DNA from 2 places in the Sanguibacter sp. 25GB23B1 genome. Region 1 is predicted to be linked to the other one. Evidence: predicted binding sites of a transcription regulator. Region 1 holds the regulator's gene; the other holds the start of a gene.
The links. The regulator LexA, encoded in region 1, represses DNA repair genes until DNA is damaged. The targets are predictions, from matches to a motif close to TCGAACANNTGTTCGA.

Region 1 (8,405 bases):
GGTCATCGAGATCTCGGGCCAGCCCTACACGGCGACGCTGCCGCGCCAGGAGTACGTCCGCCCCGCCGTCCAGATCGGTCTCGACTGCGACCGCGGCGTGCTCGACGACAGAGTCGCGCAGCGCGTCGACAGGATGTGGGAGCTCGGACTCGTCGAGGAGGTCCGGAGCCTGGCCGACGTGCTCGGGACCACGGCGTCCCGGGCGGTCGGCTACCGCGAGGTGCTCGAGATGCTCGACGGGGAGTCCACCCCTGACGAGGCCCGCGCCGCGGTGACGGCCAGCACCCGGCGCCTCGCCCGCAAGCAGATGGGCTGGTTCGGCCGAGACCCGCGCGTGCACTGGCTCGACGCCCGTGCCGAGGACCTCGTCGACCGTGCGCTCGCGGTGGTCGACGCCGCGGAGGCCGGTCCCCGCAGCGACGCCGACCCCGACGGCACAGGGCCCGTGCGCCGTAGGCTGGGTGCATGACCAGCGCACTCGCCTTCACCAAGGGGCACGGCACCGAGAACGACTTCGTCCTGCTCGACGACCGCGACGCGGGCATCGACCTCACGGCCGACCTCGTCCGCGCGCTCGCGGACCGCCGGGCGGGCATCGGCGGCGACGGCGTCATCCGCGTCGTGCGGTCGAAGGACCTGCCCGAGGGACAGGTGCTCCTCGCGCAGGAGCCCGCTGCGGAGTGGTTCATGGACTATCGCAACGCCGACGGCTCGACCGCTCAGATGTGCGGGAACGGCGTGCGCGTCTTCGCGGCCTTCCTCGAACAGCTGGGCCTCGCCACCTTCGACGGCCGGACGGAGCTCGTCCTCGGGACACGAGCGGGCGTCCGCCGGGTCCGCAAGGAGGACAACGGCTGGTTCGCGGTGGACATGGGAATCTGGTCGTTCCCCGGCGGCCAGGGAGCAGTCACCGACGGCTTCGACGCCGAGGTCCTCGTGCCCGGGCTCGAGGTCGACGGCGCAGAGGTCGCCCGGCCCGCGCTGAGCGTCGACCTCGGCAACCCGCACACCGTCGTCGCCCTCGCGAGCGTCGTCGACCTCGAGCGGGCCGAGCTCTGGCGCGCCCCGGACGTCGTGCCCGTCCCGCCGCAGGGGACCAACGTCGAGCTCGTGGTTCCCCTCGGGGAGGAGACGAGCATCGACGGCAGCGTCGTCGGGCGGGTGCGGATGCGTGTCCACGAGCGCGGTGTCGGTGAGACGCGCTCCTGCGGCACCGGTGCGTGCGCTGCCGCGCTCGCCGTCCGGGCGTGGGCGGGCGACGGGGCTCCCGACGTCTGGCTGGTCGAGGTTCCTGGTGGGACGCTGCGCGTGACGATGCTTCCCGACGGGCACGTCGAGCTCGCCGGACCGGCGGAGCTCGTCGCGCACGGCCTGACCGACCTCGCGGGCTGACCTGACCCGAGGGCTCGTCAGGCGCGCGTGACCTGCAGGACGCGGAACCCCTTCGCACTGGCGGCACGCCGGACCTCGTCCGCGGGGAACCGGTCCGCGATCCAGCGCTGCAGCGAGTCGGCACCGAGGTTCTTCTGGACCACGAGGTAGGCGTTCGCACCTGGCGCGAGACGCGGGATCCACGTCTCGAGCATCGAGTGGAGCACCGCCTTGCCTACCCGGATGGGCGGGTTCGACCAGATCTCGGCGAGCTGGACGTCCTCCGGCACGTCGTCTGGGCGGACCGCACGGATCGTCGTGATCCCGAGGATCTCAGCGTTGCGGCGCACGAGGTCGAGCGACCGTTCGTTGACGTCGACAGCCCACACGGTCGCCCGCGGGTTCTGCAGCGCCTGGGTCAGCGCGATGGGTCCCCACCCGCACCCGAGGTCGAGGAGCGCACCGTCGGGTGGCGCTGGGACGGAGCGGAGCAGCACCTCCGTTCCGAGGTCGAGCCGACCGGGGGAGAAGATCCCGCCGGCGGTCTCCACCTCACGGTCCTGCCCGTCGAGGCGCACGCGGATCCGTCGTCGCTCGTCCGCCGACGCGGGCGTCGCGGTGAAGTAGTGGTCCTGCTCGTCGTCGCTCACAGTCGGCAATCGTAGGTGAGGCGGTGCGATCCGCTTCGCCCTGCGCAAAATCGCTTCGCGACGTGGGCGCTCGCATGGGACTCTTGATGACAGGAACCGCACAGCACCGACAGATGAGGACTGCATGCCGAACAGCCACGAACCGCACCCCGAGACCCCCGACGCCGCGACGGAGCAGGCGCAGGCGATCGACCCGGGCGTGGCAGCAGTGGCGGCACGGGACCTCGCCAGCGACGTGGTCGCCCGGGTCCTGGCACGAGCCGGCACCGCACGCGCCGACGGCGGCACGGACCACTCCGTCCACGACGGCGACCAGATCGACCTCGCCGAGCGAGCAGCACTACGCCGGGTCGCAGGGCTCTCCACCGAGCTCGAGGACGTCACCGAGGTCGAGTACCGCCAGCTGAGGCTCGAGCGCGTCGTCCTCGTCGGCCTGTGGTCGCGGGACGCCGTCGACGCCGAGGTGTCGCTCCGTGAGCTCGCTGCGCTCGCGGAGACGGCTGGGTCCCAGGTCCTCGACGGACTTCTCCAGCGCCGTCAGAACCCTGACCCGGGGACGTACCTGGGCTCGGGCAAGGCAGCGGACCTGGCCGCCCTCGTCGCCGCCAACGGCGCCGACACCGTGATCGTCGACGGCGACCTCGCGCCCTCCCAGCGCCGTGCGCTCGAGGACATCATCAAGGTCAAGGTCGTCGACCGGACCGCGCTCATCCTCGACATCTTCGCCCAGCACGCGAAGTCCCGAGAGGGCAAGGCCCAGGTCGAGCTCGCACAGCTCGAGTACCTCCTCCCGCGCCTGCGCGGCTGGGGAGACTCGATGTCGCGACAGGCCGGTGGTCAGGTCGGTGGCGCAGGTGCCGGCATGGGATCGCGCGGTCCCGGTGAGACGAAGATCGAGCTGGACCGTCGTCGTATCCGCGACCGCATGGCCAAGCTCCGCCGCGAGATCGCGGCCATGGCACCATCCCGCGAGACCAAGCGTGCCGCGCGCCGTCGCAACGCGATCCCGTCCGTGGCGATCGCCGGCTACACGAACGCCGGCAAGTCGAGCCTGCTCAACGCGCTGACCGGCGCCGGGGTGCTCGTCGAGAACGCGCTCTTCGCCACCCTGGACCCCACGGTCCGCCGCACGAAGACGCCCGACGGGCGGGTCTACACGCTCGCCGACACGGTCGGATTCGTGCGATCCCTGCCGCACCAGCTCGTCGAGGCCTTCCGCTCGACGCTCGAGGAGGTCGGGGACGCCGATCTCCTCCTGCACATCGTCGACGCGTCGCACCCCGACCCCGAGGGGCAGATCGAGGCTGTCCGCCACGTGCTGGCAGACATCCCGGGCATGGCGGACGTCCCCGAGGTCATCGTCCTCAACAAGGCCGACCTCGCCGACGCCGAGACCATCACCCGGCTGCGCAGCCGGGAGCGCAACACCCTCGTCGTCTCCGCACGCACCGGGGAGGGCATCCCCGAGCTGCTCGACTTCATCGCCGCGTCGTTGCCGCACCCGGGCGTGCAGGTCGACCTCGTCGTCCCCTACGACCGGGGGGACCTGGTCAACCGTGTCCACCTCGAGGGCGAGATCGACCACCTCGAGCACACGGGCGAGGGGACGCTCGTCCAAGGACGCGTGGACGACGAGCTCGCGGCCGAGCTGACGGCCGCGGCGGTCCACGGCTGAACGCACCTGTGGGCTCGGGCTGGCGCACGCACGACGGACCGTAGACTCCTCGGGTGAGCGACGCCAAGACATCTCAGGACGCCGGCGCCGCGGTGGACCACCTGCTCGACCTCGCTGTCGGGCGGCTCGGTGGTACTCGACGAGACGGTCAGCACGAGATGGCAGCGGCTGTCGCCCGGGCGATGGACTCCGGTGAGCACCTCCTCGTCCAGGCGGGGACCGGGACCGGGAAGTCCCTCGGGTACCTCGTCCCGGCCGTGCACCACGCCGTGCACAGCGGGGAACGTGTCATCGTCTCCACCGCGACCCTTGCACTCCAGCGCCAGATCATGACGCGGGACCTGCCGCTCGTCGCCGACACGCTCGCCCCGCACCTGCCGCGGGCACCGAGGCTCGCGCTGCTCAAGGGCTGGCACAACTACGCCTGCCTGCACAAGATCGCCGGTGGCTATCCGCCCGACGACGCCGGCACCCTCTTCGACCTCCCACGGACCGAAGGTCCGACGGAGCCGCTGAGCGGGTCCTCGGACGAGGTGTCCGACGCGCCGTCCGGGCTGGGTCAGCAGATCGTCCGGGTGCGCGAGTGGGCCGCTGACACCGAGTCGGGCGATCGCGACGACCTCGTCCCTGGTGTGCCCGACCGCGTGTGGCGCCAGGTCTCGGTCACCGCGCTCGAGTGCCTCGGGCAGAAGTGCCCGCTCATCGAGGAGTGCTATCCGGAGCGGGCGCGCGGCACGGCCCGCGAGGCCGACGTCGTGGTGACCAACCACGCGATGCTCGGGATCGCCGCCACCGGGTCGCCGAACGTGCTCCCCGAGCACTCCGTCATCGTCGCCGACGAGGCGCACGAGCTCCCGGACCGGGTCACGTCGGCGGCCACGGCAGAGATGTCCGTGGCGTCGATCGAGCATGCCGCCCGTCAGGCCCGGCGGCACGGCGGGATCATGACGACCGATCTCGATGCGGCGGCGGCGGACTTCGGGTCGGTGCTCGCCGGGCTTCCCGCGGAGCGTTTCCCGGACGGTCTGCCCGAGGGGGCTCGGCTCGCGGTCGCAGGTGTCCGCGATGCAGCGCGCGCCCTCGTCACGGCTCTCAAGCCCGACACGACGAACGGGTCCGGCGCCGACGGGAGCGTCGCGAGCAGCGGACTGAAGATGGCGTCGTCGAGCATGCTCATGGTGTTCGAGATCGCCGAGCGGATGGCGGGCGACGCCAACAGCTTCGACGTCTTGTGGTGCTCGCGGGGCGGCGACGGCGGCTTCGGTGCTGGAATGTCCAAGCTGCACGCCGCACCGCTCGGGGTCGCCGGGCTCCTGCGGACCAACCTCTGGGACGAGAAGGTCGGCATCCTCACGTCCGCAACCCTCGCGCTCGGTGAGTCCTTCGAGCCGATCGCCCGGGCCGTCGGGCTCGAGAAGAGCGCGACGGAGCCGGGGGAGGCGGGAGCGGCCGCCAGCTCCACTGCTGCTGCGGTCCCGTCGGCATCACGCTGGACGGGACTCGACGTCGGGAGCCCGTTCGACTACCCGAAGCAGGGCATCCTCTACATCGCGAAGAACCTGCCGACACCTGGGAGCCAGGCGACCACGGACGCCCAAGCAGACGAGATGGCCGCGCTCATGGAAGCGGCCGGCGGCCGGACACTCGGGCTCTTCTCGTCCCGCCGTGCCGCAGAGCGCGCCGCAGAGCTCCTGCGGCCGCGGCTCCCGTTCCCCGTCCTGTGCCAGGGGGACGACCAGCTTCCGGCGCTCGTGCGCGCGTTCGCCGAGGATGACGCGACCTGCCTCTTCGGCACGCTGTCCCTCTGGCAGGGCGTCGACGTCCCGGGCGCGGCGTGCAGTCTCGTCATGATCGACAGGATCCCGTTCCCGCGGCCGGACGACCCCGTCAAGGCGGCCCGCGCGCGCTTCATCGAGACGCATGGTGGCAACGGGTTCATGCAGGTCTCGGCCACGCACGCCGCCCTTCTCCTGGCGCAGGGTGCGGGACGTCTCATCCGGACGATGTCCGACAAGGGTGTCGTCGCGGTGCTCGACCCGCGGCTGGCCACGGCCCGGTATGGTTCGTTCCTCGTGCAGTCGCTGCCGGACTTCTGGCGGACGACGGACACGACTGTCGCTCTCTCTGCACTCCGGCGCCTCGCCGACCTAGGCTGAGACATGTGACGACCGAACTCATCACCAGCTGGAGGAAGCATGAGCGACGCTGATCAGACCGGCACCCTCGACCGCACCGCCGTGGCACCACCCCGGTCTCGCAAGACGACGAAGGTGGCGGTCGTCGGAGCCGGCGCGGTCGGCTCGACGATGGCCTACGCCGCGCTCATGCGCGGTTCCGCACGCACCGTCGCACTCTTCGACATCAACAAGGCCAAGGTCGAGGCCGAGGCGCTCGACCTGGCCCACGGGATCCAGTTCATGCCGATGGCGGAGGTCGTCGGGTCCGACGACGTCGCCGTGTGCGCGGACGCCGACGTCATCATGGTCACGGCAGGCGCGAAGCAGAAGCCCGGACAGACGCGGATCGACCTCGCCGAGGCGACGATCGGCCTCGTGTCGAAGATCCTCCCGGACCTCCTCGAGGTCGCACCGGACGCGATCTACGTCATGGTGACCAATCCCGTGGACATCGTGACCTACGCCGCGCTGAAGATCTCCGGCCTCCCGCCGACGCAGCTGTTCGGGTCCGGGACAGTCCTCGACTCGTCCCGGCTGCGCTACCTCATCGCGGAGCATGCGGGCGTCGCGGTGCAGAACGTCCACGCGTACATGGCCGGTGAGCACGGGGACAGCGAGATCCCCCTGTGGAGCTCGGCCACGATCGGCGGGGTGCCCCTGCTCGACTGGAGCGGCATCGAAGGTCGGGGGCCGCTGACACTGAGCGACCGCGACGAGATCGCGCACGAGGTCGTGAACTCGGCCTACCGGATCATCGAGGGCAAGGGGGCGACGAACTACGCGGTCGCTCTCGCAGGGACCCGCATCATCGAGGCGGTCCTCAACGACGAGCATCGCGTCCTGCCCGTCTCCACGTTGCTCGACGACTACTACGGCATCAGCGACATCTGCCTGTCGGTGCCCACCCTCGTCGGGCGACGTGGCTGTACGGACCGTCTTGCGGTCCCGCTGTCTCCGGTGGAGATCAAGGGGCTGCAGCGCTCCTCGACGGCGCTCAAGGCCGTGGCGCGCAAGTTCGGCTACTGAGCGGATCTGCCGCTGGTCACTGCCGGGCACCGAGACTGCACACCGACAGATCGGGCCCCTGGTACCCCCACACGTGGGGGTACCAGGGGCCCGATCTCGTGCTGGGTGCTGACCTACAGGCTGCGCAGGACGCTCACCACGCGCCCGAGCACTGTGGCCTCGTCGCCGGGGATCGGCGAGAACGCTGCGTTGTGGGGCATGAGCCATACGTGGCCGTCCATGCGCCGGAATGTCTTGACGGTCGCTTCGCCGTCGATCATGGCCGCGACGATCTCGCCGTTCTCTGCGACCGGCTGACGACGCACGACGACCCAGTCGCCGTCGCAGATAGCGGCGTCGATCATGGACTCGCCGGTGACCCGCAGGAGGAACAGGTCGCCGTCGCCGACGAGCTGTCGGGGGAGGGGGAAGACGTCCTCGACGACCTGCTCGGCCAGGACGGGGCCTCCCGCGGCGATCCGACCCACCACCGGCACGTACGACGGCGCCGGGTGCGCGTCGCTGTCGGCGCTCTCGCCGTGGGCGTCCCTGAGCGTGTGGGTCTCGTCGAGAGGCTCGACGTCCCGGGAGTCGTCCTGGTGGACGAGCTCCATGGCGCGCGGGCGGTTCGGGTCGCGCCGGAGGAATCCCTTGCGCTCGAGCGCGGTGAGCTGGTGCTTGACGCTCGACGGGCTCGTCAGGCCGACCGACAGCCCGATCTCGCGCATGCTCGGCGCATACCCGCGTGACTCGATCGAGCTCCGGATGGTCTCGAGCACGTGACGCTGACGCGCTGTGAGCCCGTCGGCAGACACCTCCGGGTCGCCGACGAGGACCACCGTGCCGCGGGTGCGGTCGTTCGTCCGGGTGGTATCCCCTGCTGCCACGATGTGCCTCCGTCGTCGATCGGTCGAGAGGCTCGTTGTCGAGCCGTCTGCTGCTGCCGTGCTGGTGAGCGCCCCGGGTGTCAGTGGCTCGTGGTCGAGTACCTCCCGGAGGGTCGTGCCCAACACTAGGGCGATTCGGGCATCGGATCAAACACCTGTTCGAGCGTGTCGCGACAGACCCTTGCGTTTCTGGAGATCTTTCGTACAGTTGTACGACGAACAGGTGTTCGAACGATGATGGGTCGCCCGGCTCGGCGCGGCGCTGAAGGAGTACTCATGGCACACGTGATGGCGATCTCGTCGGGACCCGCGCACGTCCGGTCGGACGTCGAGGGCTGGCTCGGCCTCAGCGATCTCTCGATCACTCGGCGAGGTCGCGTGGTGCTGTGGACCGTCGGCGTCGTCCTCATGCTCGCGGCGCTCCTCCTCGGAGGCCGTGCGGTCGCGGGCTCGCCCGAGGCGGCGACGCACGTGGTGCCGCACACCGTCTCTCAGGGAGAGACGCTGTGGGCGATCGCGTCGACGGTAGCGCACCCCGGTGAGGACCTTCGAGACGTGGTCAGCCTCATCATCGAGGTCAACGGTCGCTCCTCGGCGGACCTCGAGGCCGGGGAGCAGATCTTCGTCCCGCTGCGCTGAG
Region 2 (8,405 bases), on a different contig from region 1:
TTCGGACAGAGGCATCTCTACCCCCGCACTCTTGTTCGTTGGGCCTTGGTATCCATCAGGATAGTTCGACATCTCGCATGATGGTAGTCCAACGGTCTTTCGCCGCTCCCGGGCCGATCGCGTGATCCCCGAAACGCCGCCGGACGTCGTCCATCGCGGACTCCACCTGACGCTGCTGCTCCGAGACGTCCCCGACCGCGTCGTCGAGGGTCAGCTGGATCGCCGCCTGCCCCCGGGCCTCGAGCGTCTCTGCACGGACCCCGACGAGCCGGACAGGAAGACCGCGCAGGTCGACGGCAGAGTACAGCTGGCGCGCGGCGAGGTAGATCTCCTGCCCGCTGTCCGTGGGCGACGGGAGCGCTCGCGACCGGGTGAGCGTGCGGAAGTCGCTCGTGCGGACCTTGACGCTCACTGTTCGGGTCAGCAGCTCGCGCTGTCGGAGCCGCGCAGCACACCGGTCGGCCAGCGCCAGCATCTTCGACTCGACGACCGAGGTCGTGTACTCGTCCCGCCCGAACGTGCTCTCCGCGCCGATGCTCTGCTCCCTCCGGACCGGTTCGACCGGGCGAGCGTCACGGCCCCAGGACAGGTCGAGGAGATGGTCACCGGCAGCAGTACCGAGGATGTGCCGGAGCACGGTCGGGTCGGTCGTCGCGAGCTGCTCGACGGTGAGGATGCCCCAGCGCGCGAGGTTCTGCTCCGTCTTCTCTCCCACCCCCCAGAGGGCCCCGACCGGCAAGGTGTGGAGGAACGGCACCGTCGCCTCGCGTGGGACGAGCATGAGGCCGTCCGGCTTCGCGTGCGTGGACGCGAGCTTTGCGACGAACTTGGAGGACGCGACACCGACCGAGCAGGTGATGCCGAACCGCGCACGGACGCTCTCACGGATCGATGCGCCGATCGCCGTGGACGAGCCCAGCCGCCGACGCGCACCGCTCACGTCGAGGAACGCCTCGTCGACGCTGATCGCCTCGACGAGGGTCGTCACCTCGCCCAAGAGCTCCATCACCCCTCGCGACACCTCGCGGTATGCGGGCAGGTCAGGCGTGATGTAGGTCGCCTGCGGGCAGAGCCTCTTCGCCATGCCGACCGGCATGGCGGACCTCACTCCGAAGGCGCGCGCCTCGTAGGTGGCGGCGAGCACCACACCCCGCTCCGCACCCCCGACGATCACCGGACGGCCTCGCAGGTGCGGTCGCCGAGCAACCTCGACCGAGGCGAAGAACGCATCCATGTCCACGTGGAGGATCGACGCGGTGGAGTCGTCCTCCCCCCAGGACCGGCGCGGTGCGGTCGACCGCGGACCACGGCTCACGACGCCCGCCGCACGCTCGGACCGAGATCGCTGAACGGATCGATCCCCAGGTGGACGCAGACGGCGTCGCGGAAGTCCTCAGCGGCGGCGACCCACCTGGAGGCGAGCGCGTCGTCGACGACGGACGTCCGCCCGGCATCGATCGCCGACCGTACGCTCGCACCCGACTCGAAGAAGGTCGCCCACGGAGCGAGCGCCGGCTCCTGCGTGGCGAGTCTCCGCCATGCGCTGCTCGCTCCGCGTCGAGCGGGTCGCTGGGGCTCCGCCGAGAGGACAGCGCCCGCCAGCCGGAGCGCGGCGAGGTGTCCGTGGGTGAAGCGCTCAGCGGGGTCCGAGGCGAGCTGCGCAGCCAACAGCTCACCGTCGCACCGACGGACGAGCTCGAGGACGCTGCGAGAGAGCGGTGCCGTGCTCCCGGGGTGCAGAGGTGCTGGTGCGGTTGTCATGTCGGTCCTCCCACTCCAAGTGTCGAACATCTGTTCGAATGCTGTCAAGACGTTCGTCGCGGATCGACGTCCACCGTGCCGGGCGGGGACCTGGGACGCCTAGTCTGGGGCGATGGCTCGCCGCTCCTCTCGCAACACATCCTCCTCCGGACCACTGACACGCAAGGGCTCGACCCAGACGCTGCTCCCGGAGGGTTCCGTCGAGACGTCGTCGGGCACCGTGGAGCTCGTCGCCGACCGGGACAGCCCACGGGCCCTGACCGTCCACGTCAACGGCGTCCCGAGCTCGTACGTCGATCTCGACGACCCGACGAACGTCGGCTTCGAGTACATGGAGATCATGTGCGCGGTCCTCGAGCGCGTCCCGCCCGGTCCGCTCGACGCGGTCCACCTGGGTGCAGCCGGGTGCGCGATGGCGCGGTACCTCGACGCCGCCCGACCGGGCTCGCGCCAGATCGGCATCGACATCGACGCCCGCCTCCTCGAGCTCGTCCGGACCTGGTTCGAGCTCCCTCGCTCCCCTCGCCTGCGCCTGCGCGCAGGCGACGCCCGTGCTGAGCTCGCGACGCTCGGGAGTGCGAGCGCCGACGTCGTCATCCGTGACGTGTTCGCCGGGGACCGCACTCCGCACCACCTCGTCACGGGCGAGTTCGTCGACGACGTCCTGCGTGTCCTGCGCCCCGGAGGGCTCTACCTCGTCAACTGCGCCGACAGACCACCGCTGAGCGCCGCGCGTGCGGAGGTGGCGACCTTGCGCGCCGCACTCGCTCGCGCCGAGGCCGCCGCAGCCTCGCGGGCACGGAGCGAGCCCTCCAGTGCCACGTCGGCCGACCCGTGGCACGGTGAGGTGGCTGTCGTCTCCGAGCCAGGTCTTCTCAAGGGCCGCAGGTACGGAAACCTCGTCCTCGCCCTGCGGACGCCGGTCAGCGGTCAGCGGTCCGACACCCTCAGCTCCGCGGGCCTCGCCCGGTCGTTGCGCTCCCTCGCGGTCCCCGCACACATCCTCTCGACCGGCGCCGAGACGGAACAGTTCGCCGGCCACGCCCCTGTCCAGCGGGACGGCGAGCCGCACCCGGCGCCCCCGGAGCGCTGAGGACCGCGCCGGGGCGTTCTCGCGACCGCCCGGGACCACCGCACCGGCCGCGGGCCGCTACGGCGCGTCGGGCCCTTGCTGCGCGAGGAAGCGCTCGAACTCAGCACCGAGCTCGTCGGCCGTCGGGATCGGAGCAGCATCGGCGAGCAGACTGCCTCGCTCGGCCGAGCGCGCGAAGGCGTCGTACTGCTCCTCGAGTCCACGCACGACCTCGGCGACCTCCTCGGACTCCGCGACCTGACGCTCGATCGACTCTCGTGCCTCTCCAGCCGCGGTGACGAGCGCGTCCGTCCCCAGGGAGAGCCCGGTCGCCGCCTCGACGTGGTTGAGCGCGACGATCGCGGCCGGCGGGTACGCCGACTGTGCGAGGTAGTGCGGGACGTGCACCGCGTACCCGATCGCGTCGCGGCCGACCTCACCCAGCCGCAGCTCGAGGAGGTTGGCGACGCTCGCCGGTACCTTGACCTTCCCGAACCAGGACGTGGCGTGGCCGATCAGCGTGCTGTCGGTCGCGTGCGCGGTCGCCGACATCGCACGCGTGTGCGGGATGCCCATCGGGATGCCGTACATGCCGACCGTCAGGGAGACGCCGAAGCGCTCGACGAGCGAGCACACAGCGGCGACGAACCTCTCCCACTGCACGTCCGGCTCGCTCCCGTGGAGCACGAGGAACGGCGTCCCCTCGGTGTCGTGGGCGACGTCGATCGCGAGGACGGGCGCGTCGTAGCTCGAGAACGCGTTCGAGTCGAAGACCATGGTCGGACGCTTGGAGCGGTAGTCGAGCAGCTGGTCGATGTCGAAGGTGACGAGTCGCGACGTCTCCGACGCAGACAGCAGGTGCTCGACGGCGAGAGCGCCGGTGCTTCCCGCGTCGACCAGCCCGCGGAGCGCGTTGACGAGTACCGGACCCGTGCCGCCGACGGCAGCGTCGAGGCCGCTCGCACCTTCCACCTCGGTGTCGATCTCGTAGAGCCCGCGAGGGTCAAGCACCTGGGTCCTCCTGTCGGTGTGGCCCGTGGACAGGTCCACCGAGCCGTGTTCAGACGATCGACAGGTCAAACACGTCCGAGCGCGCATTTCTTCCCGGCCGCGCCGACCCGGACGATCCTCGGTCAGCGAGACGGGAGCCGGACGACCGAGACGAAGAAGTCGTCGATCTTCTGCACGACCTCGATGAACCGGTCGAAGTCGACCGGCTTCGTCACGAACGCGTTGGCGTAGAGCGAGTACGCGCGCACGACGTCTTCCTCGGCCTCGGACGTCGTGAGGACCACGACGGGGATCTTGCGGAGCTCGTCGTCGGCCTTGAGCTCTGCAAGCACCTCGCGGCCGTCCATCCGAGGGAGGTTGAGGTCGAGGAGGATGAGGTCCGGCGTGACGGCGTCGACGTACGGACCCTGCTTGCGCAGGTACTCGATCGCGCTCACGCCGTCGTTGACGACGGTGAGGTGGTTCGCGACCTTGTTGTGCTCGAAGGCCTCGCGGGTCATGAGCACGTCGCCCGGGTCGTCCTCGACCAGCAGGACCTCCACGACGTCGATCGGTCCGATCACTGTCTCTCCTCGGGATTCTCCACGGCACGCCCTGTGGGCTCGGCCGCGTCGTCTGTCGACGTCGATGCGTCAGTCGATGAGGATAGCTCCACCACGACGGCGTCGTTGACACCCACCTCGCCGGTGGGCGCCTCGACCGGATCGGGGTGGGTCCAGCGGATCGTCGTGCCGCGCGTGCCGCCGTCTGGGTCGTGTGGTGTGGTGTCCACCCAGATGTCTCCACCGTGGTACTCCACGATCTTCTTGCACAGCGCGAGCCCGATACCGGTCCCGGCGTAGACGTCCTTCGGGTGCAGACGCTGGAAGATGACGAAGATGCGGTCGGCGTACTGCGCGTCGACCCCGATCCCGTTGTCCGTGCACCAGAGCTCCCAGCCGGAGCCGCGACGCACCGCGCCGACCTGGACCACAGGTGACCGGTCGGGTGCGCTGAACTTCACGGCGTTCCCGACGAGGTTCTGGAAGAGCTGGACGAGCAGCGTCGGCTGGCCGAGGACGGTCGGGAGGTCGGAGACCTCGACACGCGCGCCCCTCCCCTCGAGCATCGGCTCAAGGTTGACGAGCGCGGCCTGCAGAGCGCCCGCCAGCTCGACCGGCCGGGGCTCGTCGAGAGAGCGCCCGACCCGGGAGAAACCCAGGAGGTCCTGGATGAGGCGTTGCATGCGCTTGGCGCCGTCCACGGCGAACTCGATGTACTGGTCGGCACGCTCGTCGAGCTGACCTCCGTAGCGCTTCTGGAGGAGCTGGGTGAAGCTGGCCACCTTGCGCAGCGGCTCCTGGAGGTCGTGGGACGCGACGTACGCGAACTGCTCGAGGTCGCGGTTGGAGCGGCGCAGCTCTTCGGCCTGCTCCGTGACCTGCCGGTGCGCCTCGGCGATCTCGGCACGGGACGCGCTGGCGGCTGCCATCTGGTCCACGAGCGCGACCCGCATGGAGTCCACCGCGTTCGCGAGGGACGCGATCTCTCCGGGCGCACGGGTGCGCACCGCCTGGTCGAGAGATCCCGCGCTGACGGTCTCGGCCTTGGCTGCGAGGTCTGCCAGCGGCTCGAGGATCCGACGCCGGAGCGTGAACCAGACCCCGAGCCCCGCGCCGAGCGCGGCGAGCGACAGCAGCACGACAGCGAAGAAGAGCGCCTGCGTCCACGAGGAGAGCTCGTGCGCCGCGAGATCACGGTCCGCGCGCAGCGCCTGTGTGAACGTCTGCGCCTCGGCGCGTGCCGCGGAGTGGAGCGACGCCCCGAGCCGGTCCAGGTCCGCCGGGACGGCATCGCTCCCGCCTGCCCGCGCGATCGCCAGCACAGGCTCGGCGTACTCCTGGTGCCAGGCGCGGGCAGCAGCGACCGCGGAGTCGAGCTCCGCGACCCTCGGCGACCCGGTACCCAGCTCGTCGACGAGCGCCGTACGAACCGACCGCGTCGCTGACTCGGGAGAGGCGTCCAACGGGGCGAGCGTCGGTTCGTAGCCGACCGTGACGAACGAGTCGAGCGCGGTACTCGCGTCCTCGAGCCATCCGTAGAGCTCGTCCCCGGACGCGATGACCTCGTAGGAGAAGCCCGTGACACGCCCTTGCAGCGCGATCACCTGGGTGAGGGAGTACACCGCCGCCGTGAGGACGAGCAGGAGTGCCGCACCGGCGGCCGTGAGCGTGATGCTCAGCTGGCGACGCAGGGTGGAAGGTGCGGCGCCCTCGTCGTGATTCGTCACGCCTCGACCTCGCAGTCCTCTCAACTCCACTCCTCGGAGTCGGCGAGGGTCGCCGACCGCTGCCCGCCGCCGTGACCGGACGGTCCGGCCCAGCCCACGAGGAGCACTGCGGCATCGTCGGCGAGGCGTCCCCCGTGCGCGTCCCGCACGGTGTGCAAGAGGCGACCGACGAAGTCCTCGGTACCGAGCCGGAACTCCGCGTCGACCGCCTCGAGCAGACCCTCGAGCCCGAGTCGCGGTGCGCCCCGTCCAGCCGCACTCCGATCCCGCGACCGATCCTCTCCGTCGATTCCCTCGACGTCGGCCTGATCGAGGATCGTCGCCTCGAGAAGACCGTCGGTGTAGAGCATGAGCCACCACGCCTCGCCGAGCTCGACGTGCTGCGCCGGCCACGCCAGGTCGACCGGGATCCCGAGTGCGGGCCCCCGGCACACCGCGTCGATACCCCGGCTCGGCTCCCCCAGCACGATCGGCGCGTGGTGCCCGGCGAGGTAGAGGCTGGCGCTCGACCTGTCAGCAGACACCACGACCTGGCACAGCGTGGTGAATGTCTCCGGCCGAGACCTCTCGTTGACCAGCACGCGCTCCACGAGCGGCAGGATCCGGGCATCGTCGATCTCGGCGAGCACGAGGGTGCGCCAGGCGGTCCGCAGCGTCGCGCCGAGCGCCGCCTCGTCAGGCCCGTGACCTGCGACGTCCCCGACGATGCACAGAACGGACCCGTCCGGCCGCTCCACGACGTCATAGAAGTCCCCGCCGAGCAGTCCGTTGCCCCCGGGGAGGTAGCCGACGTGCACAGCGAGCCGCGCGTCGACGATCGACGGGGTGGGCAGCAGCGCCCGCTCGAGCCGAGCGGTCTCCTCCGCCCGGATCTCGCTGCGGTAGATCGTCCGCGACTGCAGGTCGAGGAGCCGCCGCTGCACCGCGTACCGAACGGAGCGCGCGAGCATGTCGGCGTCGACGTCGTGCTTGACGAGGAAGTCCTGCGCGCCTGCCGCGAGCGCAGCGACCCCGACGTCGCTCCCGGTCAGCCCGGTGAGGACGACGAGCGCCGGAGCCTCCGGCGAGGCACGGACGCGTTCGACCGCCGTGAGCCCTGCGGCGTCAGGGAGCCCGAGGTCGAGGAGGACGCAGTCGACGTCGAGCCGCAGGAGCGCCTCGGCGACCGTTCGGGCCCTGCTCAGCGTGACCGCGAGGTCGGCATCGGCGAAGAGCTCTTCGACGAGCAGCGCGTCGCCGTCGTCGTCCTCGACGAGGAGCACGCGCACAGGCACCGTCAGACCGATGTCCGTCATCCTCGCCCTGCCCCCGTTCTCTGTCGCAGTCCCTGGAAGGTCACCCGATGGTAGACCGAGACGCGCGACGGGCCGGTACGGCGCCGATCACGGGACGGTTCCTCGGACCGCCTCCACGTCCGCCATAATGGACGGTCGCGAGCCCGGGGCGTCCACACCGTCGTCCGACGCGATCCGCCCGCTCCTGGAGGGACAAGCGTGACCGATCAGTCCGACGAGATCCAGCTGGAACAACAGAACCTCGACGTGTTGTACACCCGGCTGGACGAGCTGCGCCGGATCACTCGCGAGCGCCTCACCGAGGTGCGCCGCGTGGGCCCGAGCGGCTCGCCGCAGAACCGGAGCGAGCGCGACGCCTTCGCCACCCTGTACGAAGACCGGGCAGCGCTGCTCGAGGCCGTCGAGGACAGGCTCTGCTTCGGCAGGCTGGACTTCGACGACGAGACCGCACGGTACATCGGGCGGATCGGCCTCACGGACGCCGAGCACACCTCCATCCTCACGGACTGGCGTGCGCCGGCAGCACAGTCGTTCTACCGCGCGACGGCAGCGCACCGCGACTCCGTGTCCCGGCGGCGGCACCTCGTGACGAAGGGGCGCACGGTCACCGGGCTGGAGGACGAGATCCTCGACCTGTCGATGCCTGGCCGGCACGGGAGCACGCTCAACCTCTCCGGCGAGGGCGCCCTGCTCGCGGCCCTCGCGAGCGGACGCACCGGCCACATGGGCGACATCGTCGCCACGATCCAGTCCGAGCAGGACACGATCATCCGCTCGGACCTCCAGGGGGCCCTCGTCGTCCAGGGCGGGCCCGGCACCGGCAAGACCGCGGTCGCCCTCCACCGCGCCGCCTACCTGCTCTACGCCCACCGTCGGCTGCTGGAGCGTTCGGGCGTCCTGCTCATCGGGCCCAGCCAGTCCTTCCTGCGATACATCGACCAGGTCCTTCCCTCGCTCGGCGAGACCGGCGTGGTGAGCACGACGATCGCCGATCTCC

Region 2: the regulator LexA is predicted to act here: its motif matches at 1,784-1,799, upstream of ABKW26_RS10875 (SAV_6107 family HEPN domain-containing protein).

The regions. Positions count from the first base shown of each region.
Region 1 covers NZ_JBDYKL010000016.1:71,551-79,955, forward strand. Annotated here, with positions in the region: gene miaA (tRNA (adenosine(37)-N6)-dimethylallyltransferase MiaA) at 1-469, shown strand, start outside; gene dapF (diaminopimelate epimerase) at 466-1,392, shown strand; gene ABKW26_RS10800 (methyltransferase) at 1,410-2,021, opposite strand; gene hflX (GTPase HflX) at 2,146-3,696, shown strand; gene ABKW26_RS10810 (ATP-dependent DNA helicase) at 3,750-5,852, shown strand; gene ABKW26_RS10815 (L-lactate dehydrogenase) at 5,892-6,899, shown strand; gene lexA (transcriptional repressor LexA) at 7,013-7,717, opposite strand; gene ABKW26_RS10825 (LysM peptidoglycan-binding domain-containing protein) at 8,042-8,404, shown strand.
Region 2 covers NZ_JBDYKL010000017.1:2,830-11,234, reverse strand. Annotated here, with positions in the region: gene ABKW26_RS10885 (DUF3040 domain-containing protein) at 1-15, opposite strand, end outside; gene dinB (DNA polymerase IV) at 56-1,315, opposite strand; gene ABKW26_RS10875 (SAV_6107 family HEPN domain-containing protein) at 1,312-1,761, opposite strand; gene ABKW26_RS10870 (fused MFS/spermidine synthase) at 1,874-2,854, shown strand; gene ABKW26_RS10865 (PAC2 family protein) at 2,912-3,844, opposite strand; gene ABKW26_RS10860 (response regulator) at 3,967-4,407, opposite strand; gene ABKW26_RS10855 (ATP-binding protein) at 4,404-6,113, opposite strand; gene ABKW26_RS10850 (SpoIIE family protein phosphatase) at 6,134-7,408, opposite strand; gene ABKW26_RS10845 (AAA family ATPase) at 7,607-8,405, shown strand, end outside.